Regions from separate parts of the Comamonas sp. JNW genome, predicted to be linked through region 2. Evidence: predicted binding sites of a transcription regulator. Region 2 holds the regulator's gene; each other region holds the start of a gene.
What was found. Region 2 encodes LexA, which represses DNA repair genes until DNA is damaged. Its sites were predicted from a motif close to ACTGTATNNNNATACAGT; they were not measured.

Region 1 (10,542 bases), on a different contig from region 2:
CAAGGTGCCTGAGATGCGCTTGCGGCCCTGCATGGCCATGTCAAACTTGCTCTCCAGCTGGCCGACCAGCTCCTTGAACTCATCGTAGAAGTTCTGGCCCGCTTCGGTCAGCGCAATGCTGCGTGTGCTGCGCAGCAGCAGCGTGACGGCCAGGGCCTCTTCCAGGGCTTTGACATGCAGGCTGGCCATGGCCTTGCTGATGGACAGGTAATCGGCCGCCTTGGTGTACGAGCCCAGCTCGACAACGGCCAGAAAGGTCTGCACGCGGTGCAGCTGGGTGGAGAGAGCGATGCGGTTCATTGTTCAATCTGGCCAAACAAAGTTTCAAGCATAGCGGTATCGACGGGCCGCGCAGCCCTGCCTACCATCCTGGGCCAAAGGAATCCAAGATGACGTACCGCTACCGCATTGCCACCGTGTTCTTGCTGGGATTTTTTATTGACTGCATCAACATCTTCATGCCCGCCGTGGCCTTGCCACGCATGGCCGCCGCGTTCCAGATCGGCAGCGCGGCCAGCGCCTGGGTCGCGAATGCCTACATCCTCGGGCTGACCCTTGTCATTCCGCTCAGTCCCTGGCTGGCCAGCCGCTGGGGCGCTCGGCGCATGCTGGCAGCATCGATGCTGGTGGTTGCGGGGGCTGTTTGGGCATGCGGCGAGGCCAGCAGTTTTGGCCAGATGGTGGGCTGGCGCTTTGTGCAAGGCATGGCTGGGGGCTTGCTGATCCCTGTGGGCCAGGCGATGACCTTCAACCGTTTCCAAGGCGACGAGCGGGCCCGCATCTCGACCCTGGTCATGGCAGTGGCCCTGCTGGCGCCCGCGCTGTCTCCCAGCCTGGGCGGCTGGATCGTGGATCAGGCCTCCTGGCGCTGGGTGTTCCACGCCAATATTCCGCTGGCCCTGGCGGCCGCTGCGTTGTCATGGCTGTGGCTGCGCGAGGAGCCCAGGCCAGCGCAGACGCGGCCCGACCTGCTCGGCCTGCTGCTGATCAGCGCCGCGCTGGCCAGTGCCTTGCTCGGCATGTCGCTCTACGGTGCGGGCCAAGCGGGCGTGGTGGCATTGGCTTGTTTGGGGGCTGCGCTGCTGTTGGCCCGCCTTTATGCCAGCCATTCCCGCAAGGTGGCCGATGCCATTGTGGATGTGCGTTTGCTCCAAAGCCCGCGGCTCGCGCTGTCGATCTGGGTGTACTACGCCATCCCCGGCATTTTTACCGGCGTGAACCTGCTCAATATCTTTTATCTGCAAGACCTGCTCCATATGGGAGCGGCGCAGACGGGGCGCTTCATGGTGGTGTATGCCGCAGGGGCGCTGGTGGCCATGGTGCTGTGCGGGCGCCTGTACAACCGGGTGGGGGCTGGGCGGCTGTTTGTGCTTTCGATGCTGCTGCACAGCCTGGGCATTGCGGCGCTGGCGGCGGTGGATTCCACACAGGATCTGCCGATCCTCATCCTGGCCTATGCGCTGATGGGCACAGGCGGCGGGATGGGCGCCAACACCGCGCAGACCACGGCGCTGATGGATTTTGACGGCGCCCAAACCCACAAGGCCAGTGTGCTGTGGAACATCAACCGCCAAATGGCCTTCAGCGTGGGCGCGGCGCTGCTGCTGATGCTTTTCAATCTGCTTGCCCAGCGCTGGTCTGCGCCCCAGGCCTATCACCTCACATTTGCGATCGCCGCCTTGCTGGGATTGCTTCCCCTTCTTCCACTACGCAGCTTGCCTGCAGAAAAAACCCACCATGAATAATCCCTACACCCAGGCTGCCGAGCGCAGTGTCTACGACGTGCACGAACTGATCCAAACCATTTTTGCCGGCGCGCCGGGCATGGCGCGGGCCGCCATTGACCAGCTGATGCCCGTATTTGCGGAAGGCTTCAGCATGGTCACCACTGCTGGTGCCGTGGTGCAGCTGCCGCAGGTGGCTGCCATGCTCCAGCAGGCCGCTGCCGGTCGGCCCGGGCTGCGCATTGAGATCAGTGAGGTGAGCAGCGTCTGGCAAGCCGCTAGCAGCGTGGCGCTGCGCTACCAGGAGACCCACCATCTGAACGGCACAGCCATGGTGCGCTGGGCCACGGCGATTGTTGATTGCGCCGATGGGGCCGTGCGCTGGCAGTACCTGCATGAGACGGCCTTGGGCCGCTGATGCCAAGCGGGCAGCAGCGGAGTTCTGCGATGACGAGCGCCCGTGTTCACTTCATCCGCTGCAGCCGCATCGGCACCTGATATCGCTCGGCATGGATTGACGTGGTGCTACCAATCCGTGAATCGCCCAGGCTTTGCTAGACACTCTTGTGCTGTTGGTTGGACTGCCCCTGGTTAGGTTGACGAAATCAGCCTATCTTTGGACTGCCCTTGGTCAGGGCCAGTCCCCCTCACCGAAAATCCCGGCTCCGAATCCGCAGGCTGTCATACCAGTCCGAGACATCCCGCAACTGGTGCGCGATCAGGTTGCCGACCTCGCCGCTGCGCTGCCAGCGGCCTTGCACGGCCAGGAACTGGGCGTGCAGCAGGGCATCGCGCTGGGCGCTGCGCAGATGGGGCCAGCAGATGACTTGCAGGTTGCCGGTTTCGTCCTCCAGGGTGATAAAGACGACGCCCTTGGCAGTGGGTGGTTGCTGGCGCAGGGTGACGATGCCGCAGGCGCGCACCCAGCTGCCGTCGCGCGCTTCGCGCAGCTCGGCCTGGGTTTGGAAGCGGTGGCGCTGCAGGCGTTCGCGCAGCAAGGCCATGGGGTGGCGGCGCAGGCTCAGGCCCAGCGCGGCATAGTCCCAGTGGATGTCTTCCTGCTCACTGGCGGCGGGCAGTTGCAGCTCTTCCTCGTCGATGGGGGCTGCGCGCAGCAGGCGGCTGTGGTGCAGCGGTGCGGAGGCGTGCCAGAGCTGGTTGCGGCGGTGGCCTTCAAGGCTGGCCAGGGCATCGGCGGCGGCCAGGTACTTCATCGCCGGGGCGTCCAGCTGGGCGCGGCGGGCCAGGTCCTGGGCGCTGTCGAAGGGGGCGGCGCTGCGGGCCTGCAGCAGGCGCTCGACTTGTGTCTGCTGCAGCTGCTTGACCAGGCGCAGGCCCAGGCGCACGGCGGGGTGGGGGCCGCTGGCCGCTTCGGTGCTGCAGTCCATGGCGCTGTGCATCACATCGACGGGCAGTACCTGCACGCCATGGCGCTGGGCGTCCTGGATCAGCTGGCTGTTGCTGTAAAAGCCCAGCGGCTGGCTGTTGATCATGGCCACCAGAAACTCGGCCGGGTAGTGGCATTTGATCCAGGCGCTGAAGTACACCAGGATCGCAAAGCTGGCGGCATGGCTCTCCGGAAAACCGTATTCCGAAAAGCCCTGGATCTGCTGAAAGATCGATTCGGCAAAGGCCTGCGAGTAGCCATTGCCGGTCATGCCGTTGATGATCTTGTCATAGTACTTTTGCAGGTTGCCGGTGCGGCGCCAGGCCGCCATCGAGCGGCGCAGCTGGTCGGCCTCGCCGGCGCTGAAGCCGGCCGCATCGATGGCGATCTGCATCACCTGCTCCTGGAAGATGGGCACGCCCAGGGTGCGCTCCAGCGCCGGGCGCAACAGCTCGCTTTCGTACTGGATTTCTTCCAGCCCCTGGCGGCGGCGCAGATAGGGGTGGACCATGCCGCCCTGGATGGGGCCGGGCCGCACCAGCGCGACCTCGATCACCAGGTCGTAGAACTCCCTGGGCCGCAGGCGCGGCAGCATGCTCATCTGGGCGCGGCTTTCGATCTGGAAGACGCCGATCGTGTCGGCCGCGCAGATCATGTCGTAGGTGGGTTTGTCGTCGTGCGGGATATCACCCAGCGCAAAGCTGCGGCCCTGGCGTGCGCCCACCAGGCGCAGCATTTTTTGCAGCGCGGTGAGCATGCCCAGCGCCAGCACATCGACCTTGAGCAGGCCGACGGCATCGAGGTCGTCCTTGTCCCACTGGATGACGGTGCGGTTCTCCATGCTGGCGCGCTCGATCGGCACGATGCGCGAGAGCGGGCCCCGGGTGAGCACAAAGCCGCCCACATGCTGGGACAGGTGGCGCGGAAAATCGCGCAGGGTCTCGACCAGCTCCTGCAGCTGGCGCACGGCCAGGTCACCCGCCTGCAGGCCGCACTGGGCCAGCGCTTCGGCCCGCAGCAACTCGTCGTCCCAGCGCGAATGGTCACGTGCCAGCAGATCGATGCTGGGCGGCGCAAAGCCCAGCGCCTTGGCCACATCGCGGATCGCGGATTTGCGCCGGTAGCGGATGACGACGGCAGTGAGGCCTGCGCGGTGCAGGCCGTATTTCTTGTACAGGTACTGGATGACCTCTTCGCGCCGGGCATGCTCGAAGTCGACATCGATATCGGGCGGCTCGTTGCGCTCCTTGCTGATAAAGCGCTCGAACAGCACCCGGGTCTTGTCCGGATCGACCTCGGTGATGCCCAGGCAAAAGCAGACCGCCGAGTTGGCGGCCGAGCCCCGGCCCTGGCAGAGGATGTCCTTGCTGCGGGCAAAGCGCACGATGTCGTAGACGGTCAAAAAGTAGTGCTCGTACTGCAGCTCGGAGATAAGGGCCAGCTCTTTTTCCAAGGTGGCCTGCACCTGCGGCGGCGTGCCTTGCGGCCAGCGGCGGGCCGCCCCTTCGTAGCTGAGCTGGCGCAGATAGGCCGCTGGTGTGAGCTGGGGCGGCACCACCTCGTCGGGGTACTGGTAGCGCAGCTCGGTCAGCGAGAACTGGCAACGCGCGGCAATGTCCAGGGTGGCGCCTAGCAGATCGGGCGGGTACATCTGCGCCAGCCGCAGCCGGCTGCGCAGGTGCTGCTCGGCATTGGGCTGCAGCGCGTAGCCGCAGTCGGTCAGCGGGCGGCGCAGGCGGATGGCGGTCAGCACATCCTGCATGGGCTTGCGCGAGCGCACATGCATGTGCACATTGCCAGCGGCCACCAGCGGCACGCCACTGCTGCTGCCCGCCGCGCGCATCTGCGCCAGCCAGGCCTCGTCGCCCAGGCTGCGATCGAGCTGCACGGCCAGCCAGCAGCGGCCGGCAAAGTGCTGCTGCAGCCAGGTGGCCTGGGCCTGGATCTGCACTGGGCTGGCCTGGCGGCTGGGGGCCAGCAGCAGCAGGCAGTCTTGCAGCGCGCGCGGGTGGATGGCTGATTGCGCCAGCGCATAGCTGCCCTTGGGCGATTTGCGCCGCAGCTGGGTGATGAGGGCGCAGAGGTTGCCATAGCCATGCAGGTTGCAGGCCAGTGCCACCAGGGTGAAGGCGGGCGCGGCCGCATCGCTGGGCTGCACCTCAAACTGCGCGCCGACGATCAGCGGCAGCCCGCAGTCACGCGCTGCGACATGGGCACGCACGATGCCGGCGAGCGAGCATTCATCGGTCAGGGCCAGCGCGCGGTAGCCCTGGGCCTGGGCGCGCTCGACCAGCTCATGCGGGTGGCTGGCGCCGCGCAGAAAGCTGAAATTGCTCAGGCACCACAGCTCGGCGTAGTGGGGGATGGAGAGTTTGGGACGCGTGGCCATGGCTCTAGACGGGTGCGGCGCTGCTCAGGCAAAGCGGCCATGCAGAAACCAGGCGCCGCTGTTGGCGGACAAGCGGGTGTGGAAGATCCACAGCAAGCCGGCATGCGGGCTGTGGGCGACCCAGTAATCACGCAGCGCGGTGTGGGCGGTTTGGGTGATGGGGGCGGGTTGGGGCGGATCTTTGCGGTGATCGCTGTGATCGCTGCCGGGGGCCGCCTCATCGATGTGGGTGTCGCCATCCGAGTCGGCCGCCGGCAAAAAACCAGGGCTGCGGTGCCACCAGCCGCCTTCGATGCGCTGCGGGCCCAGCAGCAGCTGCAAGGGGCCGTGGTAGAGCGGCCGGCTCTGGCTGTCCTGCAGCAGTTGCAGGGGGGTGGGCAGCAAGAAGCTGGGCTGCGCAAGGGGCGGCACATGCAGCGGTGCATGCAGCCGTGAATGGGGCTGTGCAGCGGGCGGGGCGGCCTTGGCCTTGCCGGCTGGCTGCGCGGGCAGCCACTGCACCTGCCACTCGGGGCGGTGGTCGGGCCGCAGCAGCGGGCGCTGCACCTGGTCTTCGCCCAGGCGGGCGGTGATGCGTTCGAGCACCTGCTCCAGGCTTTCGCCATCGGCGGTTTTGTCGGGCAGCAGGCTGGCACTGCGCTCTTGCAACGCTTCGGGGGCATCGGCATGCAGGCGCAGCTCGCCGACAGGGGCTTGCAGCTGCACATGGGCCAGGTGCTCTTGCAGCAGGCGGCACAGGTGCTGCAGATCGCGCGTGGTGCTGGCGGTGTGGATGGTCAGCTCGCCGCCATCGCCTACATGGCGGGAGCGCATCGCATCATGGCACCAGCACAGCCGAAAGCTGCGTACGCCCGCCCGCTGCGCCGCCAGCCAGCCGCACAGCTGCAGCAGCAGCTGGCGCGCGCCGTGCATCAGCGCATCGGCCTGGTCGATGCGCATGGGCAGCTCCAGCCGGGCATCAAAGCGGGCGGGCAACTGGATCCAGGGGTAGCGGTCGGGCAGCAGGCCATGGGCCTGGTCAAGGGCTTTCAGGATGTCCGTATCCATGCGCCGGGCCAGCGCGCCCCGGGGCAGCGCATGCACGGCGCCCAGGCTCTGGCAGCCCAGCTGGCTCAGCAGCTCGGCATGGCGGGCCACTGCATCGATGGCCTGCAAGGGCAGGGGCGCCAGCACCTGGGGCAGCGGCTGGCCCATGCCGTGGCGGATGCTGCAGCGCGCCAGCGCAATGGCCGCCAGGCTGGTGGGGGCCCAGCTGATGGCCTGCACGCCCAGCTGCCGGCTCTCGCGCAACAGGCGCCGGGCCAGTTGCTGGCGGCCGCCAAACAGGCGTTCGCTGGCCGAGAGCTCCAGCACCAGGGCATCGCCAAACACACTGTCCGAGGGCACGCAGGCCAGGCGCGGCGTGAACTGCTGCGCCCACAGTGCCAGGCCTTGCATCTGGGCCGTGGGCGTGGCGGGCGCGGCTGGGGTGGCCTCAGTGCTGCAGGCTGGACTGGGGCGCGCGCTGGCGGCGGGGTGGGGGAGTTGGGGCAGCAGGGCGGCCCAGATCGCTGTCATGGTCTGGCAAGAGGATGGCTCGGGTCGAGGTGGTGGAAGGAAGGGTGGCTGGCTGCGGCACGGTGCCGGGCCACAGGCGCGCGGGCAGCACGGCTTGCAGGCTGGGCGGCACGGCGGGCAGCTCCAGCGTGCCCTCGTGCACAGGGCCCCGGCGTTTGAGCAGCTCCAGCTGCAGCGACCAGGGCTGGCTGCTGCGCACCAAGAGGCGCAGTGGCGCCGCCGAGGCCTGGTGCCGGCTGCTCTCGGGCCGGAACACAAACACCAGGCCTTCAAACTGCTGGGCGCTGATCTGCAGGCGGCGTATCTGCTCGGGCTGCACCTGGGGCAGCCAGGCCAGCAGGGCGGCTGCGGCATTGGCCCGGAGCAGCTGCTCCAGCGCCCAGAGCTGGTCTTGCGGGCGGCTGCCGTGGATCCAGACCAGCTGCCCAGGCGCCAGGCCGCTTTGCGCCAGCCCGCTGGCATGGGGCGGCAGCGGCGGGCCCAGTGCGATGACAGGTTTGTGCGCTGGGCACTGCTGCAGGGCCATGCCGGTCAGGCGCCATTCCAAGGTGCCCGCCTGGGGCTGCAGCACCTCCGTCAGGCCCTGGCTGGGCCAGCCTTTGCCAGGCAGCTCGGCATCCAGCGCATCCCACCCAGTGGGGATGCCCGCCATCGGCGCGCGCACCAGGTGGTCGCCGCGCCAGAGCTGGGCGGCCACCGTGGGCGGCAGGGACAGGGCATCGAGTTTAGGCATGGCAAATAACTGTATATATGTACAGTATAAGAGCTTGCGCGGCTGCGATGTGTAACAAGCGACGGGCAAGCAGCGGGCGACTGGGCTGGAAAGTGAGTGTCTGCCTTTCAAAACAACCCATTGCAGCTTTGTTTTGAAGCGGGCAGCCAGCCGGGTAAGATCGCGGTACATGCAAATACCAGAACCCCACGACTCTGCCGACCGCCCCGCGCCGCCGTCTTCTGCCGCCTCTGCGCGGCGTATGGCCGTGGTCGATGGTGTGGCGGTAGACGGCCTGGCGCCGGTGCCGCACCTGGAGCGCAAGGCCGGGGCATTGCTGCTGTTTACCTTGCTGCTGATCCTGGGCTCGGCCTTCTACCTGATGTATGCGCGCGGCGTGTTTGAGCCCAAGCAGTCGCTGATCCTGACGGCCGATGACTCCGAAGGCGTCTCCATTGGGCTGGACATGACCTTCTCCGGCTTTGCGATCGGCAAGGTCAGCAAGATCGAGCTGGCGCCCGATGGCACGGTGCGCATCCATGTGGATGTGCCCGAGAAAGATGCACACTGGCTGCGTAGCAGCAGCGTGTTCACCTTGGTCAAGGGCCTGGTGGGCGGCACGACGATCAAGGCCTACTCGGGCATTCTGGACGACCCGCAGCTGGAGGACGGCGCTGTGCGCGCGGTGCTGTCGGGCGATGCGACGGCCGAGCTACCCCAGCTGATGAGCAATGCCCGCCAGCTGCTGGAGAACCTGAACATGATGACCTCCGCTGGCTCGGCCTTGGGCGGCACCCTGGAGCAGCTGCGTGTCCTGAGCACCAAGCTCAACGGCCCCAGCGGCGCGCTGGGCGTGGTCATGGGTGGGGATGCCGAGGCACGCAAGATATCGCAGACCCTGGACCGCACCAACCAGCTGCTGGCGCGGCTGGACGGCCTGGCCAAGAATGCCGACAAGCAGGTGTTTGGGGCCGATGGCGTGATGCCCGAAGTGCGCGCCACGGTGCAGCAGCTCAATGCCGTGCTCGGCGATGTGCGCGGCAGCCTGAAGAAGGTGGATGCGGTGCTGGTGGAGGCCCAGGCCGTGGGCGCCAATGCCAAGGACGCCACCAACCAGCTGGGTGATTTGCGTGCCGATGTAGAGGCCAATCTGCGCAAGGTGGAAGGCATGCTGACCGAGCTGAACCGCAAATGGCCGTTTGCCAAAAAGGATGCCGAGGTGCGACTGCCATGAGCGCAGCTATTGCCATCACCACCCGCCTGGCCGCCGCACTGCTGGCTGCCGCTGTGCTGGGCGGCTGCGCCAGCGGCAAGAAGGCGCCCGACTGGGCGATCAACGAACAAGGCGCTGCCGAGCGCGCGACCGATGCCTACCTGTCGGGCAACAGCCGGGTGGCCGATGCCGAATGGCGGCGTGCACGCGATGAGGTAAGCCGCACGGCCCGGCCCGACTTGCTGGCCCGTTTGGAGCTGGCGCGCTGCGCTGCGCAGGTGGCTGCCTTGGATGCCGCCCCTTGCACAGGCTTTGAGGCCGTGGCCCAGGATGCCGCCGATGCCGAACAGGCCTATGCGCGCTATCTGAAGGGCCAGCTGGCTGCCGGGGATGTGGCGCTGCTGCCCAAGGCCCAGCAGGCGGTGGCGCCGCTGGCGCCTGCGCAGGCTGCCGCTGCGCTGGCGGCGATAGAGGACCCGCTCTCGCGCCTGGTCGCTGCCGGGGTGTTGGCGGTGCGCGGGCCGGTGCCGATGGCGGTCGTCACCCAGGCGGTGGACACCGCTTCGGCCCAGGGCTGGCGCCGTGCCGTGATGGCCTGGCTGATCAACCAGCAGCGCCTAGCGCGGGAGCTGGGCGATACGGCGCTTGCCGAGCAGGTGCAGCGCCGGCTGGATCTCCTGCAGGCAACGCAGAAATAAGACCGCAGGCGCTCTAAACGCTGCATCCACTCACACCGATTGACCAGTCGTCGTATCGGGCGCGGGCTCTGGCTGCGTGCCGGGGTAGGGGTGCTCGGGGTTGCCTGGGTAGGGGTGCACCGGCTCGCTTGGGTAGGGATGCTGCGGGTTGCCCGGGTAGGGATGCAAAGGGCTGGGCTCATACGTGCCCGGCTCACCAGGCGCCGGCTGGGGCTGGCCCGGGATAGGGGGCTGGGTATGCGATTGGCTGGGGTCGTAGGGCTGGGGCATGGTCGTTCTCCTGCTGCGGCATAGGCAGCGCATGCAAAAGCCCAGTGTTGCAAGCGCTATGGCTGCGCTGTGTAGGCCTGGGGAGCGCGCAAAGGTACGCGCATCGCCGTTACGCCCTGTGTAAAGCGGAACAAGCGGCAGCAAAGCGTTTTTCTGACAGGCAGCGCATTGCGCCAGGGCTAGGCTGAAAGCATTGACTCAGCCCTCGGAGAACCCCCATGCGCCATCTGCCCCCTGCAAACCTTGCGCTGGCTACACCACAAGCGCAAAAGCCAGTCCCCACCACCCCCAAGAAGCCCCAGCCCGGTGGTGGCGGCCCGCCTGCCGATGGTGATCCATCGCAGTAACCCCCATCCACCCTGAGCCACCCCGCCTCAACGCAGCACCCAAGGAGATTTGTGATGCCCCAAGGAGATAAATCCGCTTATACCGATAAGCAAAAACGCATGGCCCGCCATATCGAGAAAAGCTACGAGAAAAAAGGCGTGTCGGAAGACGAAGCCGCTGCACGCGCCTGGGCCACGGTGAACAAGGCTACCGGCGGCGGCAAGCGCTCCGGATCGGGCCGGGGCAAGGCCACAGGGCCGGGGTC
Region 2 (10,542 bases):
CTGAGCGCGGGCGCCGCAGCAGCGGCGACTGCCTGGGTAGGTGGCTTGTGGCTGTCGGGCCTGGCCGGCGGCGACTAGCTGGGCGCACCTGGCCGGCCGCACCTAGTCGGCTACACCTCGCTGGCAGCGCCTGGCCGGCCGCACCTAGCCGGCCGCACCTCGCGGGCCACCCTCCTCGCTACAATTTAAGTTGGCTTCACTCTCCTCTCCTTTAGCACCATGGCATCCGCACCCGCGCCGTTTACTGTCTTGATTCCTTCGCGCATGGCCTCCTCGCGCCTGCCCAACAAGCCCCTGGTCGATATCGCCGGCCTGCCCATGGTGGTGCGCGTGGCCAAACGCGCGCAGGAGAGCGCCGCCCAGCGCGTGGTGGTGGCTGCAGATGACGAGCGCATCATCGACGCCTGCAAAAAGCATGGTGTGCAAGCGGTGATGACCTCGCCCAAGCACCCCAGTGGCAGCGACCGCCTGGCCGAGGCCTGCAATGTGCTGCAATTGGGCGGCGATGACATCGTGGTCAATGTGCAAGGCGACGAGCCCTTGATCGCGCCGGCGCTGATCGATGCGGTCGCGGCGCTGCTCAGCGACCGGCCCGAGGCCAGCATGGGCACGGTCGCGCACCCGATTGCTGATCTGGAGTCGCTGCTCAGCCCCAATGTCGTCAAGGTGGTGCTCGATGCACAGGGCCTGGCCAGCTATTTCAGCCGTGCGCCCATCCCCTGGGGCCGTGATTTTGTGAATATGGCCTGGTGGAAGAACCCCGGCACCACCGGCACGCCCGGTTTTGCGCCGCTGCACCATATGGGCATCTACAGCTACCGCGCCCAGTTTTTGCATACTTTCCCTACGCTCAGCCAGGCCCCGACCGAGCAAATCGAGATGCTCGAGCAGCTGCGCGCGATCTGGCATGGCCACCGCATCGCCGTGCATGTGACGCGGCAGATCCCTGGCTCGGGCGTCGATACGCCCGAAGACCTGGTGCGCGTGCGCCAGCTGCTGGGCGCGGTGATGTAACCCGCGTGCCTGCCCTGCACCGCGACGGCCTCCGATGCAAGCGCACCGTAAGCTAAAAGGCGCAGCATGCCTGTCTCGCGCAGCCGAGACACGGTATTGGTGCCAGTTCGCTGACAATCCCCTGATGCGTGATATGCTCAAGCCCAGTTTTTTTGTGTAAAAGCGGGCTTTAGTGCCCGCTTTTGCCGTGCAAGTTTTTTATTCTCCAAGGACCGTCATGAAATTAATTCTTTTGGGAGCACCCGGCGCCGGCAAAGGTACGCAAGCTGCCTTCATCTGCCAAAAATACGGTATTCCCCAGATTTCCACCGGCGACATGCTGCGTGCTGCCGTCAAGGCTGGCACGCCGCTGGGCTTGCAAGCCAAGGCCGTGATGGACGCCGGCCAGCTGGTCAGTGACGATCTGATCATCAATCTGGTCAAGGAACGTATCGCCCAGGCCGACTGCGCCAATGGCTTCCTGTTTGACGGCTTCCCCCGAACCATCCCCCAGGCCGACGCGATGAAGGCCGCCGGTGTCAAGCTCGACTATGTGCTGGAGATCGATGTGCCGTTTGAGGCCATCATCGAGCGCATGAGCGGCCGCCGCAGCCACCCCGCTTCCGGCCGTACCTACCACGTCAAGTTCAACCCGCCCAAGACCGAAGGCCTGGACGATGTGACCGGCGAGCCCCTGGTGCAGCGCGAAGACGACAAGGAAGAAACCGTCAAGAAGCGCCTGGATGTGTACAGCAACCAGACCCGCCCCTTGGTGGACTACTACAGCAGCTGGGCCGCCCAAGACCCGGCCGCCGCCCCCAAGTACCGCGCCATCAGTGGCATGGGCTCGGTCGAAGAGATCACGCAGCGCGCCATTGCCGCGCTGCAGGCCTGATAAGTCGCACAGACTTATCCGCACAGCCACTGTCTTGCGACAGTGGCTTTTTTAATGCCTGCTCATGCCATCAGCAGACCGGCATGCGGCGGCTGCTTTAGGCCTTGGCTTGGACCTGCGCCAGCGCCAGTTGCAAGCTGACCCGGCATTTGTAGGGCGTCAAGGCCACCGCCAAGTCCTTTTCCAAATCGGCCACTCCAGGCAACACCGCATCGCTGATCACACCATCGCTGCAGCGGCTGCTGCGCCATACCGGCAGACCTTGCTGGCGTGCGCGCGCTATCGCCTCCAGAAGCAGCTCATGCACGGTGCCATTGCCGGTGGTTGCCACCACCAGACCGTCGATGCCCTGGGCGTGCAGGGCGTCCACCAGCCCGGGGCGCATACCGGCATGGCTGGTCACGATCTCCACCCAGGGCCAGGGCTGGCTGGCGGGGGCAGGCAAGGCGGCCAGCCACTGGCTGCCGGTGTAGCCATCCGCTGCGCCTGGTGCCGGCGAGGCATAGCCCTGGCGCAGGCGCACGGTCACGCCATCCACCCAGCCCAGGGGCCCCTGCTCGCCCGATGAAAAGGCCAGCAAACGGTGCGGATGCACCTTTTGCAGCCAGCGCGCGCTGTGCAGCTCGCCGCCGCCCGTCACGGCCACGACCTCGCGCAGCAGCGGCTGGCCATCCGCAGCCAACGCCGCAGCGGCGGCCACGGCGTCCTTCAGGTTCTGCGGGCCATCGGGCATCAAGGCATTGGCCGGGCGCATGGCACAGGTCAGCACCACGGGCTTGGCCAGGCGCCCTAAAACGCAATGCAGGAACCAGGCAGTCTCTTCGAGCGTATCGGTTCCGTGGGTGATAACAACAGCACGCACGGTCTCATCGTGCATGGCCGCATCGCAGCGCTTGAGCAGCGCATGCCAGACCTCGTCATTCATGTCCTTGCTATCAATTTGCGCTATCTGCACCGCATCCAGCGGGCCTGCCGCCGCAGTCTCAATACCGCTCACGCCCGCCAGCAAGGCCGCGATGGACAGCTGGGCCGCGCGGTATTGGCCGGGTTTCTCGGCGTCATCAGCCATGCCGGCAATGGTGCCGCCGGTGCCGATGATCAAAATTTTTGGCTGCAAGGCTTGCCTCCTGCAAAAAACTGGTTAAAAATACAGGTACTGGATTGATATACAGGTGTTGGGATGCACAGTGGCTTTGCTTCTGCCCGGCACCGCAGATCACACGGAGATCTTATGCGAGACCATCCCAAACTGACCGCGCGCCAACAAGAAATTCTGGACCTGATCCAGACCGCCATTTCGCGCACCGGCGCCCCGCCAACGCGCGCCGAGATTGCCAGCAAACTGGGCTTCAAATCGGCCAATTCGGCAGAAGACCATCTCAAGGCGCTGGCCCGCAAGGGCGTGATCGAGCTGGTCAGCGGCACCTCCCGGGGGATTCGCCTGCAAAGCGATACCGTGCGCTCTATCAACGCCGCACGTGGCACGCGCTTTTCGTCGCCGCTGGCAGGCGTGTCCAATGCCACGGCCGGCCTGGGCCGTGTGGTGCAAGAGCTCGCCCAGCTGGCCCTGCCGCTGATTGGCCGCGTCTCGGCCGGCTCGCCCATCCTGGCGCAAGAGCATGTCGACCAAACCTATACCGTGGAGGGCGGCCTGTTCCAGCAGCAGCCCGATTACCTGCTCAAGGTGCGCGGCATGTCGATGCGCGATGTCGGCATCATCGATGGCGATCTGCTGGCCGTCAAAGCCACGCGCGAGGCCCGCAACGGCCAGATCATCGTGGCGCGCCTGGGCGATGATGTCACCGTCAAGCGCCTCCAGCGCACCAAGGACGGCATTGAACTGCTGGCCGAAAACCCGGATTACCTGCCCATCATCGTGCAGCCCGGCGAGCCCTTTGAGATCGAAGGCATTGCCGTGGGCCTGATCCGCAACACGATGCTGAACTAGGCCTAGCGGCCCCCTCGGCCCTCCCTTTTCTGCGCAACCCCAGGTAGCGGGCGTTGTGGGCTCTTGGCCCACAGCCCTGGGGGATGCGCTCGCCCTGCGCAATCCTGCTGTTACCCGTATACCAAGGAGTCTCCTATGCTTGTAGCAGATGCATTGCGCGCGCTTGCGCCTTTTTCCCTCGTCGCCGGCCTGCCCTGGTTCCAGTCCATCCAGCGTGCCATTGTGCGCAGCAACCGCCGCCGCCCCGGCCATGGCGCCGCCAATGACGGCCAACTGGCCGCCCAGGTGCACTGCTTTGCCACCGCGTCCTCTGCCGCTGTACAGCGCGGCGCCGCCCAGCAGCTGAGCTTGCTCGATGGCCCGGTAGCTCAGTCCAGCGTGGATACGTCAGGCGCGGATACCTCCTGCATGGACACGCCCCGCGTTGACTCGCCTGCCGATGGTGCACCAGTGCAGCGCCCCATCGACCGCATCCGCCTGCCGCGCAAACCCGCTGCGCGCCGTCGCCTCTCAGCAGCTGCGCAGTCCCACACCCGCCCCTTCCTGTCGGTGCAGCGCTGCAGCGCCCAGGCCGCCAATGATGCGCCCATCAAGATGTACTGGGCCCAACCGGCCAGCCTGCACCGCCAAAAAGGTATGCGCTGGGCCATGTCGGGCAGCATGGCCGATATCTGTGCCGAGCTCGAGCGCCTGGAGCGGCTGGAACATCTGCACGCGGTCTAAGCCGCCGCCCAGGGCGGGGATCAAGTCTGGCCCCCAGCATGCGTTGAACGCCGCAAACAGGGCCAGACTAGCCGAAGGTTTGCGCATGGGGCTCAGCGTCCCCGGCGCGGCATCTTGCCGCAGGCAGACCCGATTGCCGCTAGGTGCGGCCGGCTAGGTGCGGCCGGCTAGGTGCGGCCGGCTAAGGGTGAGCAGCCAGGCAACAGCCTACCGGAGGGTTTCCAGAACAACGCTGAGATAGTCTGGGCAACATGCAAGACAGGTGCAACGACGGTACAGCACGGCCCCAGCCAGCAGCAGCCCCCTGCCGCACAAGCCAGGCCTTGGTGGTGCAAGGCCCATGCGCTGGGCACCCCGCGCTGTCAGCCATCGCTCCCTGCTGCCCACTTGCACCAGCTACGCGTGCTGTCAGCGCGCAGCAGCGACCACCTCCAGCGCCTGCTGCTTGAAGGGCGCCAGCTGCTCCCGCAAGGTATCTCTTGCGCTATCCACCGCAGCGGCGACGGCATCGGGGCCAAATACCAGGCCTTGCAGCAATACAAAATGCACATTGCGGATGCCGATGGAGGCCAGCGCATAGCGCAAGTAAGGCGTCAGAAAATCTTCCTGCCGGGCCCGGGGGCCCGTGTGGAAGCCGCCCGAGCTCACCAACACCAAGGTGGGCCGGTCTTTCATCAGGCCGATCTTCCCTTCAGGCGTGGATGCAAAGCTGCGGTGGATGCGGATCACATGGTCCAGCCAGAGCTTGAGCGTGGCCGGCACCGCAAAGTTGTGCATGGGGGTCAGAATCATCAGCAGATCGCTGTCTTCCAACTCCTTGATCAGCGTTTCGGACCAGGCCAGCGCCGGTGCATCCGCGCTCGCATTGGCGGTGATCGCCAGCGCATAGTCGCGGCTGATCGGCGGTATCGGGGTGGCCACCAAGTCGCGCTCGCGCAGCGGCTGCTGCGCCAGGCCCAACTCGGCGAGCATATCGGCCGCCAGTTGGTAGCCATGGCTGGCCTGGCCATGGGGGCCACAGTTCAAGAGCAAGGTACGGGTCATCAGTCGTCCAATCGTTTGAAAATAATCACACCCCGGTGTCCAGCCAATGCCTGGGGCATCAAGCCGCACTGCATTTGCAGACCCAGGCCGCCAGCGTGGTCCGCCCCAGGCGAGCGGGTCCCATGGGCAGCAAGCTGTCACCGTCCAGCAACGCCCCCCGATACAGAGCGTGGGCATCGCCCAGCACTTCCCGCGGGTCGCCGCGCAAGCGCAGGTACTGCTGCATCCAGTCGGCCATCGCCATCTTCTGGGGCCCGGCCACCTCCATGCAGCCATCCAACGGCTGCGCCAGCGCGGCATCGGCCACCAACATCGCCAGGTCCTCTGCGGCCATCGCCTGCATACGCGCTAGGGGCATGGTCAGCGCGGTGCCGGCAGGGCTGCCCTGTGCCAGCTGTGCCAGACTTTCGTACAGGGGTGCGGCACGCAGTACCGTATAAGGCGTGCTGCCCGCCTGGATCAGCTGCTCTCGCAGCGCCAGCGCCTGGTAGTAGCCGCTGCGCTGCAAGCGCTGCACCCCCAAGGCCGACAGCGCAATATGGTGCGCTACTGCTGCAGCGGCGATGGCGGCGTTCAACTGGCGGCATGTGCTCGCCCAGCCATCCAGCGCATCGGCCGTCTCCATCACAGGTGGCTCACGCACATCGATCAGCACCTGGGCGCCATCCAGAGCAGCTGGCAGCCTGGGGTCCACATCCGCAACCACCGGGTAGCCCAGCTGCCGCAGATTGCTGACCACCTTCGCGCCCAGCAGCTTGCAGCCGCCCAGAACCAGGACTTTCATAGGCCGTCTTGCGCCACGCCGGGAGCTAGCTTCTTAAACCGGCATCTTGCGAAAGGCAATCGCAAAGCGGTTCCAGCTGTTGATCGAGGTGATCACGGCCGTCAGCTCCATCAGCTCGGCATCCGTGAAGTGGGGGCGCACGGCCTCCCAGACGGCATCGGGCACATGGTTGTGCGAGACCAGGGTCAGCGCCTCGGTCCACTCCAGCGCAGCGCGTTCGCGGTCGCTGAAGAACGGCGTCTCACGCCAGGCGGCCACGGTGGCCAGGCGGCGGCTGGATTCGCCGGCCTTGACCGCATCGGTCACATGCATGTCCAGGCAAAAGGCGCAGCCATTGATCTGCGAGGCGCGCAGGCGCACCAGTTCCTTGAGCAGAATGTCCAGGCTGCCCTTGGCAATCTGGTTTTCCACGCCCATCAGGGCCTTCATGATGGCGGGGTCGGTGGTGTAGAAGTCGAGTCGGGTTTGCATAGCTATCTCCATGGCTGGGTTGCGTCGGTGAATTCCGTTGCTGATAGGCAGTATGCAGTTGTCTTGGCCAAGCCAAAAGAGCCAAGAAATGCAAAAATGACTAGGCCAAGATAGGGATGCCATGATTTCAGACCCCGCCCACACCGATCCCCTACATGCGCTGCAACTGCAGGTGGACCGCAGCCTGAAGCTGCCCATGTACCTGCAGATCTGCCAGCGCTTCAAGACCGCCATTGCCCAAGGCCATCTGCGCGCCGGCGACCGGGTGCCTGCGTCGCGGGCGCTGGCCACCGAGCTGAACCTGGCGCGCGGCACCGTCGATCTGGCCTACCGCATCCTGGCCGACGAAGGCTACTTCCAGGTCCGCGGCGCGGCAGGCACGGTCATATCACCGAGCCTGCCCCCGGCTGCCACGGCCCCGGCGCCGCAAGCCATCGCCCGGCCACCGGCCGCCGATATCGTGGACCACGACGGTCTGCAGCCCCGCCCCCTGCAACTGGGCCTGCCCGCGATCGATGCCTTTCCGCGCAAGGTCTGGAACCGGCTGGTCACCCACCGCCTGCGCAGCAGCGAGCCCTACCGCCTCGCCTACCCCAACCCGCAAGGCGATGAGGAGCTGCGCCAGCGCATTGCGGCCTACCTGGCGGTCTCGCGCGGCGTGACCTGCGTGCCCGAGCAGGTCTTCGTCACCACCGGCCTGCGCAACACCCTGGAGCTGAGCCTGCGCAGCCTGGCCAGCCCTGGCGATGCCTTCTGGTTTGAGGACCCGGGCTATATCCTGGCGCGGCCGTTTTTGCAAAATGCCGCCGTACAGATCGTGCCCGTACCCGTCGATGCCCAGGGCCTGCAGGTCGATGCGGGTCGCCAGCTCAGTCCGTATGCTAAATTTGCCATGGTGACGCCTTCGCACCAGAGCCCGCTTGGCGTCACCCTGTCACTTGACCGGCGTATGGCGCTGCTCGAATGGGCGAGCGAGGCGGGCAGCTGGATCATCGAAGACGACTACGACAGCGAGTTCCGCTACCAGGGCCGGCCCCTGCCCGCGCTCAAAAGCCTGGACCGGCAGGACCGCGTGATCTACGCCGGCACCTTCAGCAAGGTGATGTTTCCCGGCCTGCGCCTGGCCTACGCGGTGGTGCCGCTCGAGGTCGTGCCCCGCTTTCAGGCCGTCAGCTCCAACCTCAATGCCGGCTGCCCCTATCTGCTGCAGGCCAGCGTGGCCGACTTCATGGCCCAGGGCCACTTTGCCCGCCACCTCAAGAAGATGCGGCTCTTGTATGCCGAGCGCCGCGCAGTCGCACAGCGCAGTTTTCAGCAAGTGCTGGGCGATCGCCTGCGCATTGACTTGCAGCCCGGCGGTCTGCACTTGCTCGGCCAGATCCAGGACGGCGACAACGACAGCCTGGTGGCCCAGCGCGCCCGCGTACAGGGCCTGGCCACGCACCCGCTGTCGCGCTGGTATATAGACGCAGCCCCTCGCCAAGGCCTGCTGATGGGCTTTGCCAATATCACCAGCGAGGCGCAGGCCTTACAGCTGGCGGGCCAGATCCAACAAGCCTTCGGCTAGCGGAACGCGGACCAGGAAGACGGACTGCTTAGCCCTTAAACGCAGGCGTGCGCTTTTCCAAGAAGGCAGTCACCGCTTCGCGGTGGTCAGCCGTCTGGTGGGCCAGCGCCTGGTAGGCGGCTGACAGCTCCAGCAACGAAGCCAGGCTCTGGTGCATGCCTTCGCGCATCAGCTTCTTGGTCATGCGGGTGACCTGGGGCGGGTTGGCCGCAATCTCGCTGGCCAGGGCGTTGGCGGCGTTCAGCAATTCCTCGGGCGGCACCACCTGCGAGACCAGGCCCCACTGCAAGGCGGTGGCGGCATCAATCATGCGGCCGGTCAGCGACAGCTCGGCCGCGCGCGCCATGCCGATCACGCGGGGCAGCAGCCAGGCACCGCCGTCGCCGGGGATGATGCCCATCTTCACAAAGCTCTCGGCAAACTTGGCCTTGTCCGAGGCCACGCGCAGATCGCACATGCAGGCCAGGTCCAGGCCCGCGCCCACCGCCGCTCCATTGATCGCCGCGATGGTGGGCACCTCCAGGTTGAACAGCGCCAGCGGCAGGCGCTGGATGCCACGGCGGTAGTCATCGCGGATGCGCATGCCATCGACATCGCCAAAGGACTGCTGCTGCATGGTCTTGATGTCGCCACCCGACGAGAACGCGGGGCCCTCGCCCGTCAGGATGACGGCCCGCACGCTGCTGTCGGCCGCAATGGTCTCGCAGGCGGCCAGGATCTCCGCCACCGCCGTGTTGCCGGTCAGCGGATTGCGGCGCTCGGGCTGGTTCATCGTCAGGGTAACGACATGGCCTTGCTGTTCGTACTTCAAAAATGCAGTCATGGAAAGGGCTCCTGGTTCCGGGTAGGTCTCGATGCGCTCGTCGCTGCGCAGGTTATGCGCTGGACAGCATACGAGGAAAGCCCGCATGCGCCTGCATATCAGCTGAGTGCAATTTGGTATTGGACGCTGCCCAAAAACGGCCCTAGCCTGCATGGATGCTGGGGCAGGCAGCGCCCCACATGCCGATAACTACATGCTGCCTAGGAGACAGTTGATGCCCGTATCCCGACGCCAGTTCCACCACCGTCTTGTGCAATGGGGCGCAGCCGCCAGCCTGGCCAGCCCCTGGCTGGCACGCGCGGCCGATGCCCCCTTGCGCTGGGTCGTGCCCTACCCCGCAGGCGGCGCCGCCGACCAGATCACCCGCATCGTGGCCCAGGATGTGGGCCAAAGCACAGGGCAGCCCATCGTCATCGAGAACAAGGCCGGCGCCGCCGGCATGATTGCGGCCGAGACCGCGCTGCGCGCCCCCGCCGATGGGCTCACCTTCTTTGTCGGCTCCAATGCGCCGCTGGTCATCAACAGCGCCATCTACGCCAAGATGAGCTATGACCCGGTCAAGGATTTTGTGCCTGTCGCGGGCCTGGGCAAGGCGCCTTTGCTACTGGTCACCCGCAAGGACCTGGGCGCCAGCGATCTGCGCGCGCTGATCACGCTCGCCCAGCAGGCGCAGCGCCAGGGCAAGACGCTCAGCATGGGGTCGGCCGGCAGCGGCAACATCACCCACCTGGCGGGCGAATATGCCGCCGAGCGCATGGGTTTTCAGGTGACGCATGTGCCGTTTTCCGGCAGTGCACCGGCCATCACCAGCATGATGGGCGGCAATGTGGACATCATGTTCGACGCGCTGCCCTCCTGCATGCAGCAGGCCATTGGCGGGCGCATTGTGCCACTGGCGATTCTGGACAAGCAGCGTTTTGCAGCACTGCCCCAGGTGCCTACCCTGGCCGAGCTGGGCTTTGGCGATACCGAGGCGAGCGCCTGGTTTGGCGTGGTGGCCCGCAGCGGCACGCCCGCTGACGCGGTGGCGCGCATGGCCCGCGCCATCAACCAGTCCCTGGCCAAGCCTGAGGTGCAAGAGCGCCTGCGTCGCATAGGTGCGCAGCCGATTGCGGGCAGCACCGCAGAATGGGGGCAGTTTGTGGCCTCCGAGCGCGAACGCTGGATACCGGTGGCCCAAAAGCTGGGTATCCGCGCCGAATAGCCCCCGCTCCCGCCGCTGGCTTGCCTTACCGTTTTATTGTTGAAAACCGACTGATATGACCGCCCTGACCCTGAGCATGCATGGCACCAC
Region 3 (10,542 bases), on a different contig from region 2:
GCCCGAGATGCTGCCGATGATCGTGACCGCCACCCTGGCCAAGGGCGCGGTGTTTCTGTCGCGCAAGAAAGTGATCGTCAAGCACCTGGACGCCATCCAGAACTTTGGTGCGATGGATGTGCTGTGCACCGACAAGACGGGCACCCTGACCGAGGACCGCATCTCGGTCGAGCGCCACCTAGATGCCTGGGGTGATGTCTCGCACTATGTGCTGGACATGGCCTACTTGAACAGCTACTACCAGACGGGCCTCAAGAGCCTGCTCGATGTGGCCGTGCTCGCCCATGCCGAGCGTGCCCCGCTGGTAGATGCCTATGCCAAGGTCGATGAAGTGCCGTTTGACTTTGTGCGCCGGCGCATGTCGGTGGTGGTGAGCGACAGTGCCGGCATCGGCAAGATCATCACCAAGGGTGCGGTCGAGGAAATCCTGCAGGTCAGCAGCATGGTGCAGGCCGCAGGCGGCGTGCTGGACCTTGATGCGGGCCTGCGCAAGCGCATTGTGGCAACAGCCGAGGCGCTCAATGCCCAGGGGCTGCGCGTGGTGGCGGTGGCCACGCGCGAGACGCAAGCGGGCCAGAGCAACTTTGGCGTGGCCGATGAGGCCGGCATGGTGTTGTGCGGCTTTCTGGCCTTTATCGATCCACCCAAGGAAAGCGCTGCGCCCGCGCTGCAGGCGCTGGCCCGGCATGGTGTGCAGACCAAGGTGCTGACGGGCGACAATGCCGCCGTCACCGCCAAGGTCTGCGAGCAGGTGGGCATCAACGCGCAGCACATCGTGCTGGGCGGCGATATCGAGCAGATGGACGACCAGCGCCTGGCCCAGGTGGTCGAAGAAGCCCATATCTTTGCCAAGCTGAGCCCTGCGCACAAGGAGCGCATTGTGCGCATGCTCAAGGCCAATGGCCATGTGGTGGGCTTCATGGGCGATGGCATCAACGATGCAGCTGCGCTGCGCACCGCCGATATCGGCATCTCGGTGGACACGGCCGTCGATGTGGCCAAGGAAGCGGCCGACATCATCTTGCTGGACAAGAGCCTGATGGTGCTCGACCAGGGCGTGCAGGAAGGCCGGCGCACCTTTGCCAACATGCTCAAGTACATCAAGATGACGGCGAGCTCGAACTTTGGCAATGTGTTCTCGGTGTTGATTGCCAGTGCCTTCATTCCCTTCCTGCCCATGCTGCCGATGCAGCTGCTGGTGCAGAACCTGGTGTATGACTTCTCGCAATCGGCGATTCCGTTTGACCATGTCGATCCCGAGCTGCTGACCCAGCCCCAGCGCTGGAACCCCGCCGATGTGGGCCGCTTCATGCTGTTCTTCGGCCCCATCAGCTCCATCTTCGATATCACCACCTTTGTCGTGATGTGGAAGGTGTTTGGCGCCAACACGCCCGAGCGCCAGGCGCTGTTCCAGTCGGGCTGGTTTGTCGTGGGACTGCTCACGCAGTCGCTGATCGTGCACATGATCCGCACCATGCGCATTCCGTTTATCCAAAGCCGCGCTGCCTGGCCGGTGGGCCTGATGACCCTGGTGGTGGTCGCCATCGGCATCTACCTGCCCATGGGTGCGCTGGCCCCTTATTTCAAGCTCGAGCCCCTGCCTGGCCTGTACTTTGTGTTCCTCGTTGCCGTGTTGCTGGCCTATATGGGTCTTACGCAAGTCATGAAAAAGTGGTACATCCGTCGCTACGGCTGGCAATAAACAGCGTTAAAAATAATCATTTACAGAGGAGGGCGCCATGCTCGAAGCGCTGAACTACACACAACTCAATTCGCTGATCAACACGGCCATCAGCCTGGTCACGGCCTTTGTGCTGGGCACCGTCATTGGCCTGGAGCGCCAGTACCGCCAACGCACGGCCGGGCTGCGCACCAATGTGCTGGTCGCCGTTGGGGCGGCCATCTTTGTCGACAGCGCCAACACCATTGCCGGGCCGGATGGCGCGGTGCGTGTGATGGCCTATGTGGTCTCGGGCATCGGCTTTCTGGGCGCCGGTGTCATCATGCGCGAAGAGGGAAATGTGCGCGGTCTGAACACGGCTGCGACACTGTGGGGATCAGCCGCAGTGGGCGCTGCGGCAGGCGCCGATCTGATCGTGCAGGCGGCCTTGGGCACCGTGCTGGTGCTGGCGGCCAATACCTTGCTGCGGCCGCTGGTCAACGCCATCAACCGCAAGCCGCTGGATGTGGCCTCCGCCGAAATGACCAATGCCGTGTTTGTCGTGGCCGAGCGCCTGCACCAGCGGCTGGCGCTGGCCATGCTGCAGGATGTGCTCGAGCGCGGCGGCTACCCGCCTGGCGACATCGACATCCAGCCCTTTGGCGAGGCCGAGGTCGTCATCGAAGCGACCTTGGCCGCGCAATCGGTGGAGGGTGACGAGCTCGATGCGATGGTGCAGCAGCTGGCGGCCAAGCCGGGCGTGCGCCAGGCGTTCTGGAGCCCCAGCACGCGGGATTGAATCGTGGCTTTAGCCTTCAAAGGCAAAGCCGACGCCATAGATCGAGCGGATGCAGTCCGCGTCATCGCCCATGACGGTGCGCAGCTTCTTGCGCAGGTTCTTGATATGGCTGTCGATCGCGCGGTCGCTCACCTCCAGCGCATCGGCATAGGCCAGGTCCAGCAGTTGGCTGCGCGGGTAGATCTTGCCGGGGTGGCGCTGCAGGATGTGCAGCAATGCAAACTCGCGCCGCGTCAGGCCCAGGTCCTGGCCGCGCCAGCTGGCCTGGCTGGTGGTCTCGTCCAGCTGCCAGTCGCTGGCGGCCAGGCTGGCTGCCGCACCAGGGGCGGGCGGCGCATGGCGGCGCAAGATCACCTTGACGCGGGCAATCAGCTCGCGCGGTGAAAATGGCTTGCAGATGTAGTCGTCGGCGCCCATCTCCAGGCCCACCAGGCGGTCCACTTCTTCGACCTTGGCAGTCAGGCAGATGACGGGGCAGATCTGGCGGGCGCGGCATTCGCGCAGAATGCTCAGGCCATCGGTGCCGGGCAGCATCAGGTCAAGAATGGCCAGCTGCGGCGGGCGTGCGCGCAGCGCCGCCATGGCCTGGCTGCCATCGGCAAAATGCTCGACCTCGAAGCCGGCATGGTGCAGGTAGTCGATGACCACCGAGGCAATATCGGCCTCGTCTTCGGCGTACAAAATGCGGGGTTTGGCAGTGTTCATGCAACAGGGTGTATCAAGGGCAGGATCAAGGTAAGGCGCAGCCCGCCCAAGGACGAGATGGAGGCCTGCAATTGTCCTCCATGGGCTTGCACAATGCTTTTGCAAATCGCTAGCCCCAGGCCCGAGCCGCCGCTGGCGCGGCTGCGCGAAGTCTCTACGCGGTAAAAGCGTTCAAAAATGCGGGGCAGCTCTGCAGGCGGCACGGAGGGGCTGCTGTCATCGAGGTGCAGCTCCAGCCAGCGCTGGCCCGACTCGGGCGCGGGCCCGTGCAAGCTGGCGCTGATGCTCAGCCGCCCGGGGGCATCGGTGTAGCGCAGGCTGTTTTCCAGAATATTGCTCAGCACCTGATGCAGCTGCTGGGCATTGCCCTGCACCCAGGCGGGCGGCAGCGCATGCAGCAGCTCTTGCGCCGTGGGCAGTGCGATGCCGGCCTGGCCAAAGCGGATCTGCACGGCTTCCACGGCCTCGATGGTCAGCGCCCGCATATCGAGCGGGCGGGCCGTGGCGGGCAGGTGGGCGGTCAGCTGCAGCGCGGGGGCGGCCTCGGGCGCGTGCACGACCAGGGCCGTGGGAATGGTGGCGCGCATGTCGCTGACCAGCTGGGTCAAGCGCAGAATCTGGCGGTGCAGGCGCGCAGCGGTTTGCGAATCAAAGCTGCGGATGCCGTCTTGCACTGCCTCGATCTCGGCCCGCACTGCGGCCAGCGGCGTGCGCAGCTCATGGGCCACCTGGGTCAGCCATTCATGCTGCTGGGCCTGGGCCTGGGATAGCTGCTCGGCCATGTGGTTGTAGCGGTCGGCCAGCTCCACCAGCTCGTCGTGGCCTGCGACTGCAATGCGGTAGTCGAGCTGGCCGCTGGCAAAGGCCTTGGCGCCTTCGCTCAATGCCTCGATGGGGCGAATCCAGCGCCGGCTCAGCCACCAGGACAGGGCCCCGGCCAGCAGCAGGCCCAGCAGACCGGTGATGGCCAGGAACACCAGGTGCTCCTTCAAAAAGGCACTGTCGATCTGGTTTTTCAGGTCTTCGGGCTGGTTCAGCGTCAAGGTGCCGATCAGCATATGCTGGCTGTCGAACAGCGGGTTTTTGGCGCTGCCTGGTGTGGGCGGCACACCGGCCAGCAGCTTGCCCTGGTTGTCGAGCAGGCCCAAACGCTGGGAGAGGGGGTGGCGTTCAATGGGGCGCAATTGCTGGGTCAGCATGGGGCCAATCGTGGCGCGGCGCGGCGCCTCGCTCTCCGCCGGGGGCGAAACGGGCACGGCCGCCTGGCTGCCAAAGCGGGTCAGCGCATTCCAGCGCTCCGACGTCAGCGAGACCCAGTGCGGATCCTTGGCATACTCGCGCCGCAGCTGGCTCTCCAGGTACTCCAGCCGGCCCAGCTCGATCTGCGCCACATAGCCGCCCAGACCGCGCTGCAGGCTCCAGTACGAAAAGCCGAAAAACCCCAGCAGCAGGCCCAGCAGCAGCAGCACCATGGCCAGCAGCACCCGCGTTTGCAGACGGGTAAAGCGAAACAGCTGAAGTCGGGGTGTGGTCACAGAGGGCGGGTGGGGCAATGGCGGTGTGGGCACAAACGGCAAAACGGGCAGACGCAATGCCTGCCCGGCTATTCTCTTACACAGTGCGTGGGTGTGTAAAAGGGTTGCTTGATCAGGACGTCATCACCGGCCCTTAGGGCCCGATGGAGGCGCCGCGCTGCGCCACCAGCTGCTTGCCGACCATGCGGCAGGTGGCTTTGGCTGTTTTTCCGTTGTCCAGTGTCAGTTGCACGGCTTCGCCGGCCTTCTTGCCCTGGCAGGCCTCAATGGCTTGCTTGGACGGCGCGGGCTTGGCGGGGCTGGCCGCGTAAGCCTGGGCGGTGGCGATCCAGAGGGCTGCAGTCACGGCGGTGCTGCACAGCAGACGGTGGCGAAGTGGTTGAGAACTCATGGCATTCCTTTGTAAAAAGAGGCTCTGCGGCCAGGCCGCGATCTGGTGTGGGACAGAAAGAAGCGGGTGAAACAGAGAAACTGGAGTGTGTTTACGCCTCTCCGCAGAGCCCATGACTGAACTATAGGAGCCAAATGTGGAGGAAGTTGGGCCAGCTTTGTGGCAGGTGTGACAAAGCGAAAACCGCATGCCTATTGGCTTGGCGCAGGAGCGGGCGCCATTGCGTGCGCCGCAAAGTTATGCAAAGCGGGCCGGGGCTCAGGCCAGCAGCGCAGCCGGGATGGGCGCCCCGTCCAGCGGGCGGCGTGCCGCAATCCGCTGCACCACCCGGTCCGGGTTGCGCAGCAGCCCTGCCTCATAGGCGATGACAGACCAGCTGGCACAGACTTGCAGCAGCTCGCCGGGCTGCAGCAGGAAGTCGGGCCGGGAAGGCTTGCCATAGGCGGCATTGCCTTGGGCAAAGGTCTCGTACAGCAGCAGCCCGCCGGGCGCCACACTGGCCAGAATGTGCGGCCATAGCGGGCGCCACAGATAGTGGGTGACGACCACCGCGTCGAACGCCCGGCCTTCCAGCGGCCAGGCCCCGTTTTCGACATCGGCCAGCAGCCATTCTCCCGCCGTGTCCGCCTGCAGCGACTGCAGCGCCGCGCCATCGCGGTCAACGCCGGTTACCCGCAAGCCCTGGGCCTGCAGGTAGCGGGCATGGCGGCCCTGGCCGCAGGCCAGGTCCAGCACCTGGGCGCCTGCAGGTATCAGTGGCGCAAAGCGGGTGATCCAGGGCGAGGGGGCGTGGCTATGGGGCATGCGCTAGAAACAGGCCCAGACATGGTCAGCCATCTGCACCATGAATTCCGATTGCGCGTAGAGCATGAACACCAGCGCCAGCAGCACCGCCACCAGTAGCCAGATGGCGGCGCGCTGCCAGCCGCGCAGCGGCGCGGCGCCAGCAGTGGGGGCGGTGGGTGGTGCAGGCTGTTGCATGAAAGTTCGGTTATCAGGCCGCCAGCGGCAGCCGCTGCACGGGCTCTTCCTTGACCGGCAGATTGACCAGGCCGGCGAATACGCCCAGGCCAATGGCCACATACCAAACCACATCATAGCTGCCGGTGCGGTCATAGAGGTAGCCGCCCAACCAGATGCCCAGGAAGCTGCCGATCTGGTGGCTGAAGAACACAAATCCGCTGAGCATGGACAGGTGCTGCACGCCAAAGATCTGCGCGATGGCGCCGTTGGTGAGCGGCACGGTGGACAGCCACAAAAAGCCCATCACTGCGGCAAAGACATAGACCGACCAGGGCGACAAGGGCACCAGCAGGAAAACCACGATGGCGATGGCGCGGATGAAATAAATGCCCGAGAGCAGGTAGCGCTTGGCCATGCGCTGGCCGAGCGACCCGGCCAGGTAGGTGCCAAAGATGTTAAAGAGGCCGATCAGCGCCAGCGAATAGCTGGCCACATGCGGCGGCAGGCCGAAGTCCTTCAGGTAGCTGGGCATGTGCACGCCGATGAACATCACCTGGAAGCCGCAGACAAAGTAGCCTGCGGTCAGCAGCAAAAAGCTGGGGTTGCGAAAGGCCTCTGCCACAGCCTGGGCAATGGTTTGCTGCGCGCCACCGGCAGCACTGTGCTTGAGCGCGTGGAAATTGGGCTCGCGCAGCGCAATGGCCAGCGGCACGATGGTGAGCACCAGGATTGCGCAGACCAGCAGCGCGTTCTGCCAGCCCAGGCTGGCGATCAGCTGGCCCTCGACCGGCACCATGAAGAACTGGCCAAAGGAGCCCGCGGCCGCGGCCACCCCCATGGCCCAGGAGCGTTTCTCGGCTGGCAACTGGCGCCCGATGACGCCATAGATCACCGCATAGGTGGTGCCCGTTTGCGCCATGCCGATCAAAAGGCCGGCGGTGAGCGCAAACATCAGCGTATTGGGCGCCCAGGCCATGCCGGCCAGGCCCAGCGCGTACAGCAGCGCGCCGCAGACCAGCACCTTGCTGGCGCCAAAGCGGTCGGCCAGCATGCCGGTAAAGATGCCGATCAGGCCCCAGCTGAGGTTTTGCACCGCCAGCGCCAAGGCGAAGGACTCACGCGTCCAGCCCATCTCCTGGGTGATCGGCTGCAGCCAGAGGCCAAAACCGTGGCGGATGCCCATGGACAGGGTCACTACGGCGCCGCCACACAGCAGCACGCGGGCCATGGACAATCGTTGTGCGTTGTTTTGCATAGTCAGGGGATGTGTCTCGTTATTTAAGAACGTGATTGCGGTCTCTACGCGCGGGGAGATCGTAAGCACGTTCTAGAAATTGTTACTCCAACGCCAAAAACCGGCTGTCGCCCGCATATTGCCCGGTGGCTGTCCAAGCCCATTGCAGGCTTTTGCGGCCAAGCGTCGTGAATCGTCAACAAGTTCCACCTGTTTATCTATACAGCTATTTACAATGGCAGCCGCTAGAATGGAAAGTTATGGCAAGCAAAAACACGTCTACCAGTGAATACGCAGAGGGCTCGATACGGGTTCTCAAGGGGCTTGAGCCGGTCAAGCAGCGCCCGGGCATGTATACCCGTACCGACAATCCGCTGCACATCATCCAGGAGGTGATCGACAACGCGGCCGACGAGGCCCTCGCCGGCTTTGGCAAGAAGATCCGCGTCTATCTGCACACCGATGGCTCCATCAGTGTCGAGGACGATGGCCGGGGCATTCCGTTTGGCATGCACCCCGAAGAGCATGCGCCGGTGGTGGAGCTGGTGTTCACCCGCCTGCACGCGGGCGGCAAGTTCGACAAGGGCCAGGGCGGCGCCTACAGCTTCTCGGGCGGTCTGCATGGCGTGGGTGTCTCGGTGACCAATGCCTTGGCTACCCGCATGGAGGTGACGGTGCACCGCGATGGCTCGGTCGCCACGATGGCCTTTGCCGGTGGCGATGTGGTCGAGCCGCTGCAGGTGCGCGCGATGGTCAGCGGGGACCGCAAGCAGGGCACGACGGTGCGCGTCTGGCCCGATGGCAAGTATTTCGAATCCAGCCACCTGCCGATGGGCGAGCTGGTACACCTGCTGCGCAGCAAGGCCGTGCTGATGCCCGGCGTGAGCGTGCAGCTGACGCAGGACAAGAGCCGCGAGACCCAGACCTGGCAGTACAAGGGTGGCCTCAAGGACTACCTGCTGCAGACCCTGCCGGTCGACCCGATCATCCCCGTGTTCGAGGGCGAGGGCTTTGCCGGCCGCAGCGATGACCATTTTGCCGAGGGCGAAGGGGCCTCCTGGTGTGTGGCCTTCACCGACGAAGGCCAGCCGGTGCGCGAGAGCTATGTCAACCTGATCCCGACCACGGCGGGCGGCACGCATGAAAGCGGGCTGCGTGATGGCCTGTTCCAGGCCGTGAAGAGCTTTATCGAGCTGCACTCGTTGCTGCCCAAGGGCGTCAAGCTGATGCCCGAGGATGTGTTTGCCCGTGCCAGCTATGTGCTCTCGGCCAAGGTGCTCGATCCCCAGTTCCAGGGCCAGATCAAGGAGCGCCTGAACTCGCGCGATGCCGTACGCCTGGTCTCGGGCATGGTGCGGCCAGCGCTGGAGCTGTGGCTCAACCAGAACGTCGAATACGGCAAGAAGCTCGCCGAGATCGCGATCAAGGCGGCGCAGACGCGCCAGCGCGCCGGCCAGAAGGTGGAAAAGCGCAAGGGCAGCGGCGTTGCCGTGTTGCCCGGCAAGCTGACCGATTGTGAAAGCCGCGACCTGGCCTATAACGAGGTGTTTCTGGTCGAGGGTGATTCGGCCGGAGGCAGCGCCAAGATGGGCCGCGACAAGGAAACCCAGGCCATCCTGCCGCTGCGCGGCAAGGTACTCAACACCTGGGAAGTGGACCGCGACCGCCTGTTTGCCAATACCGAAATCCACGATATCTCGGTAGCCATTGGCGTGGACCCGCATGGCCCCGATGACGAGGTGGACCTGAGCGGTCTGCGCTACGGCAAGATCTGCATCCTGAGCGATGCCGACGTGGACGGCTCGCACATCCAGGTGCTGCTGCTGACCCTGTTCTTCAAGCATTTCCCGCAGCTCATCGACAAGGGCCATGTCTGTGTGGCGCGGCCGCCGCTGTTTCGCGTCGATATTCCTGCCCGGGGCAAAAAGCCTGCGGCCAAGGTCTATGCGCTCGACGAGGCCGAGATGCATGCCATCTTCGACAAGGCCGCCAAGGATGGTGTGCCGCGCGAGAAATGCCAGGTCAGCCGCTTCAAGGGCCTGGGCGAGATGAATGCCGAGCAGCTGTGGGAAACCACGCTGAACCCGGACACCCGCCGCCTGCTGCCGGTGCGTCTGAGCCAGACCGATGTGCTGCAAACCCGTGAGGTCATGACCCAGCTGATGGGCAAGGGCGAGGCTGCGGCCCGCCGCGACCTGATGGAGCTGCACGGCCACGAGGTCGAAATTGATATCTGATGTCCTGCTGCCCACGCCGCTGAATAAACAATCGAACCCAAGCCAGCCGCGCGCAGCCGTGCCACAAGCAAAGAAAGCTGAACCCCTATGAGTGAAGAGAACGGTCAGGACCTGCTGTCCAACCCGGTGCCCGAGGACGGCGACAGCCTGGACCTGGGCAATTACGCGCAGCGCGCCTATCTGGAATATGCGCTGTCGGTGGTCAAGGGCCGCGCACTGCCAGACGTCTGCGATGGCTTGAAGCCCGTGCAGCGACGCATCCTGTTTGCGATGGAGCGCATGGGCCTGGGCTACAGCGGCCCCAACCGCGCGACGGCGGCCAAGCCGGTCAAAAGCGCCCGTGTCGTTGGTGATGTGCTGGGCCGCTTTCACCCGCATGGCGACCAATCGGCCTATGACGCGCTGGTGCGCATGGCCCAGGACTTTGCCCAGCGCTACCCGCTGATCGACGGCCAGGGCAACTTTGGCAGCCGCGATGGCGATGGCGCAGCGGCCATGCGTTATACCGAGGCGCGCCTGTCCAAGATCACCAGCCTGCTGCTCGACGAGATCGACATGGACACGGTGGACTTTGTGCCCAACTACGACGGCTCCACCCAGGAGCCCAGCCAGCTGCCGGCGCGCCTGCCGTTCTCGCTGCTCAACGGCGCCAGCGGCATTGCGGTGGGCCTGGCCACCGAAATCCCCAGCCACAACCTGCGCGAGGTGGCCGATGCCTGCGTGGCGCTGATCAAGAAGCCGGCGATGACCGACTTCGACCTGCAGCAGATCATCCCCGGCCCGGACTTCCCCGGTGGCGGCCAGATCATCAGCAGCGACAAGGACATTGCCGACGCCTACCGTACGGGGCGCGGCTCGATCAAGGTGCGTGCGCGCTGGACCATCGAAGAGCTGGCGCGTGGCCAGTGGCAGCTGGTCGTCAACGAGCTGCCGCCGGGCGTTTCCTCGCAAAAGGTACTCGAAGAGATCGAGGACCTGACCAACCCCAAGATCAAGACCGGCAAGAAGACCTTGACCC

Region 1: the regulator LexA is predicted to act here: its motif matches at 7,799-7,816, upstream of imuA (translesion DNA synthesis-associated protein ImuA).
Region 3: the regulator LexA is predicted to act here: its motif matches at 7,497-7,514, upstream of DCO45_RS18750 (DNA topoisomerase IV subunit B).

Annotation. Positions count from the first base shown of each region.
Region 1 covers NZ_QETI01000006.1:157,267-167,808, forward strand. The annotation lists gene DCO45_RS11055 (LysR family transcriptional regulator) at 1-300, opposite strand, end outside; gene DCO45_RS11060 (MFS transporter) at 390-1,745, shown strand; gene DCO45_RS11065 (DUF4440 domain-containing protein) at 1,738-2,142, shown strand; gene DCO45_RS11070 (error-prone DNA polymerase) at 2,372-5,500, opposite strand; gene DCO45_RS11075 (DNA polymerase Y family protein) at 5,525-7,057, opposite strand; gene imuA (translesion DNA synthesis-associated protein ImuA) at 6,975-7,790, opposite strand; gene DCO45_RS11085 (MlaD family protein) at 8,032-9,003, shown strand; gene DCO45_RS11090 (hypothetical protein) at 9,000-9,680, shown strand; gene DCO45_RS11095 (hypothetical protein) at 9,711-9,950, opposite strand; gene DCO45_RS23360 (hypothetical protein) at 10,169-10,297, shown strand; gene DCO45_RS11100 (plasmid stabilization protein) at 10,352-10,542, shown strand, end outside.
Region 2 covers NZ_QETI01000012.1:10,506-21,047, forward strand. The annotation lists gene DCO45_RS16665 (hypothetical protein) at 1-4, shown strand, start outside; gene kdsB (3-deoxy-manno-octulosonate cytidylyltransferase) at 220-1,014, shown strand; gene adk (adenylate kinase) at 1,232-1,888, shown strand; gene DCO45_RS16680 (asparaginase) at 1,986-3,005, opposite strand; gene lexA (transcriptional repressor LexA) at 3,120-3,836, shown strand; gene DCO45_RS16690 (hypothetical protein) at 3,972-4,559, shown strand; gene DCO45_RS16695 (NAD(P)H-dependent oxidoreductase) at 4,968-5,603, opposite strand; gene DCO45_RS16700 (SDR family oxidoreductase) at 5,662-6,387, opposite strand; gene DCO45_RS16705 (carboxymuconolactone decarboxylase family protein) at 6,421-6,858, opposite strand; gene DCO45_RS16710 (PLP-dependent aminotransferase family protein) at 6,980-8,425, shown strand; gene DCO45_RS16715 (crotonase/enoyl-CoA hydratase family protein) at 8,454-9,248, opposite strand; gene DCO45_RS16720 (tripartite tricarboxylate transporter substrate binding protein) at 9,463-10,452, shown strand; gene DCO45_RS16725 (enoyl-CoA hydratase/isomerase family protein) at 10,508-10,542, shown strand, end outside.
Region 3 covers NZ_QETI01000015.1:24,783-35,324, forward strand. The annotation lists gene mgtA (magnesium-translocating P-type ATPase) at 1-1,702, shown strand, start outside; gene DCO45_RS18720 (MgtC/SapB family protein) at 1,740-2,459, shown strand; gene DCO45_RS18725 (response regulator) at 2,469-3,164, opposite strand; gene DCO45_RS18730 (ATP-binding protein) at 3,161-4,699, opposite strand; gene DCO45_RS18735 (hypothetical protein) at 4,833-5,090, opposite strand; gene DCO45_RS18740 (class I SAM-dependent methyltransferase) at 5,349-5,894, opposite strand; gene DCO45_RS23045 (hypothetical protein) at 5,898-6,071, opposite strand; gene DCO45_RS18745 (MFS transporter) at 6,085-7,308, opposite strand; gene DCO45_RS18750 (DNA topoisomerase IV subunit B) at 7,548-9,524, shown strand; gene parC (DNA topoisomerase IV subunit A) at 9,612-10,542, shown strand, end outside.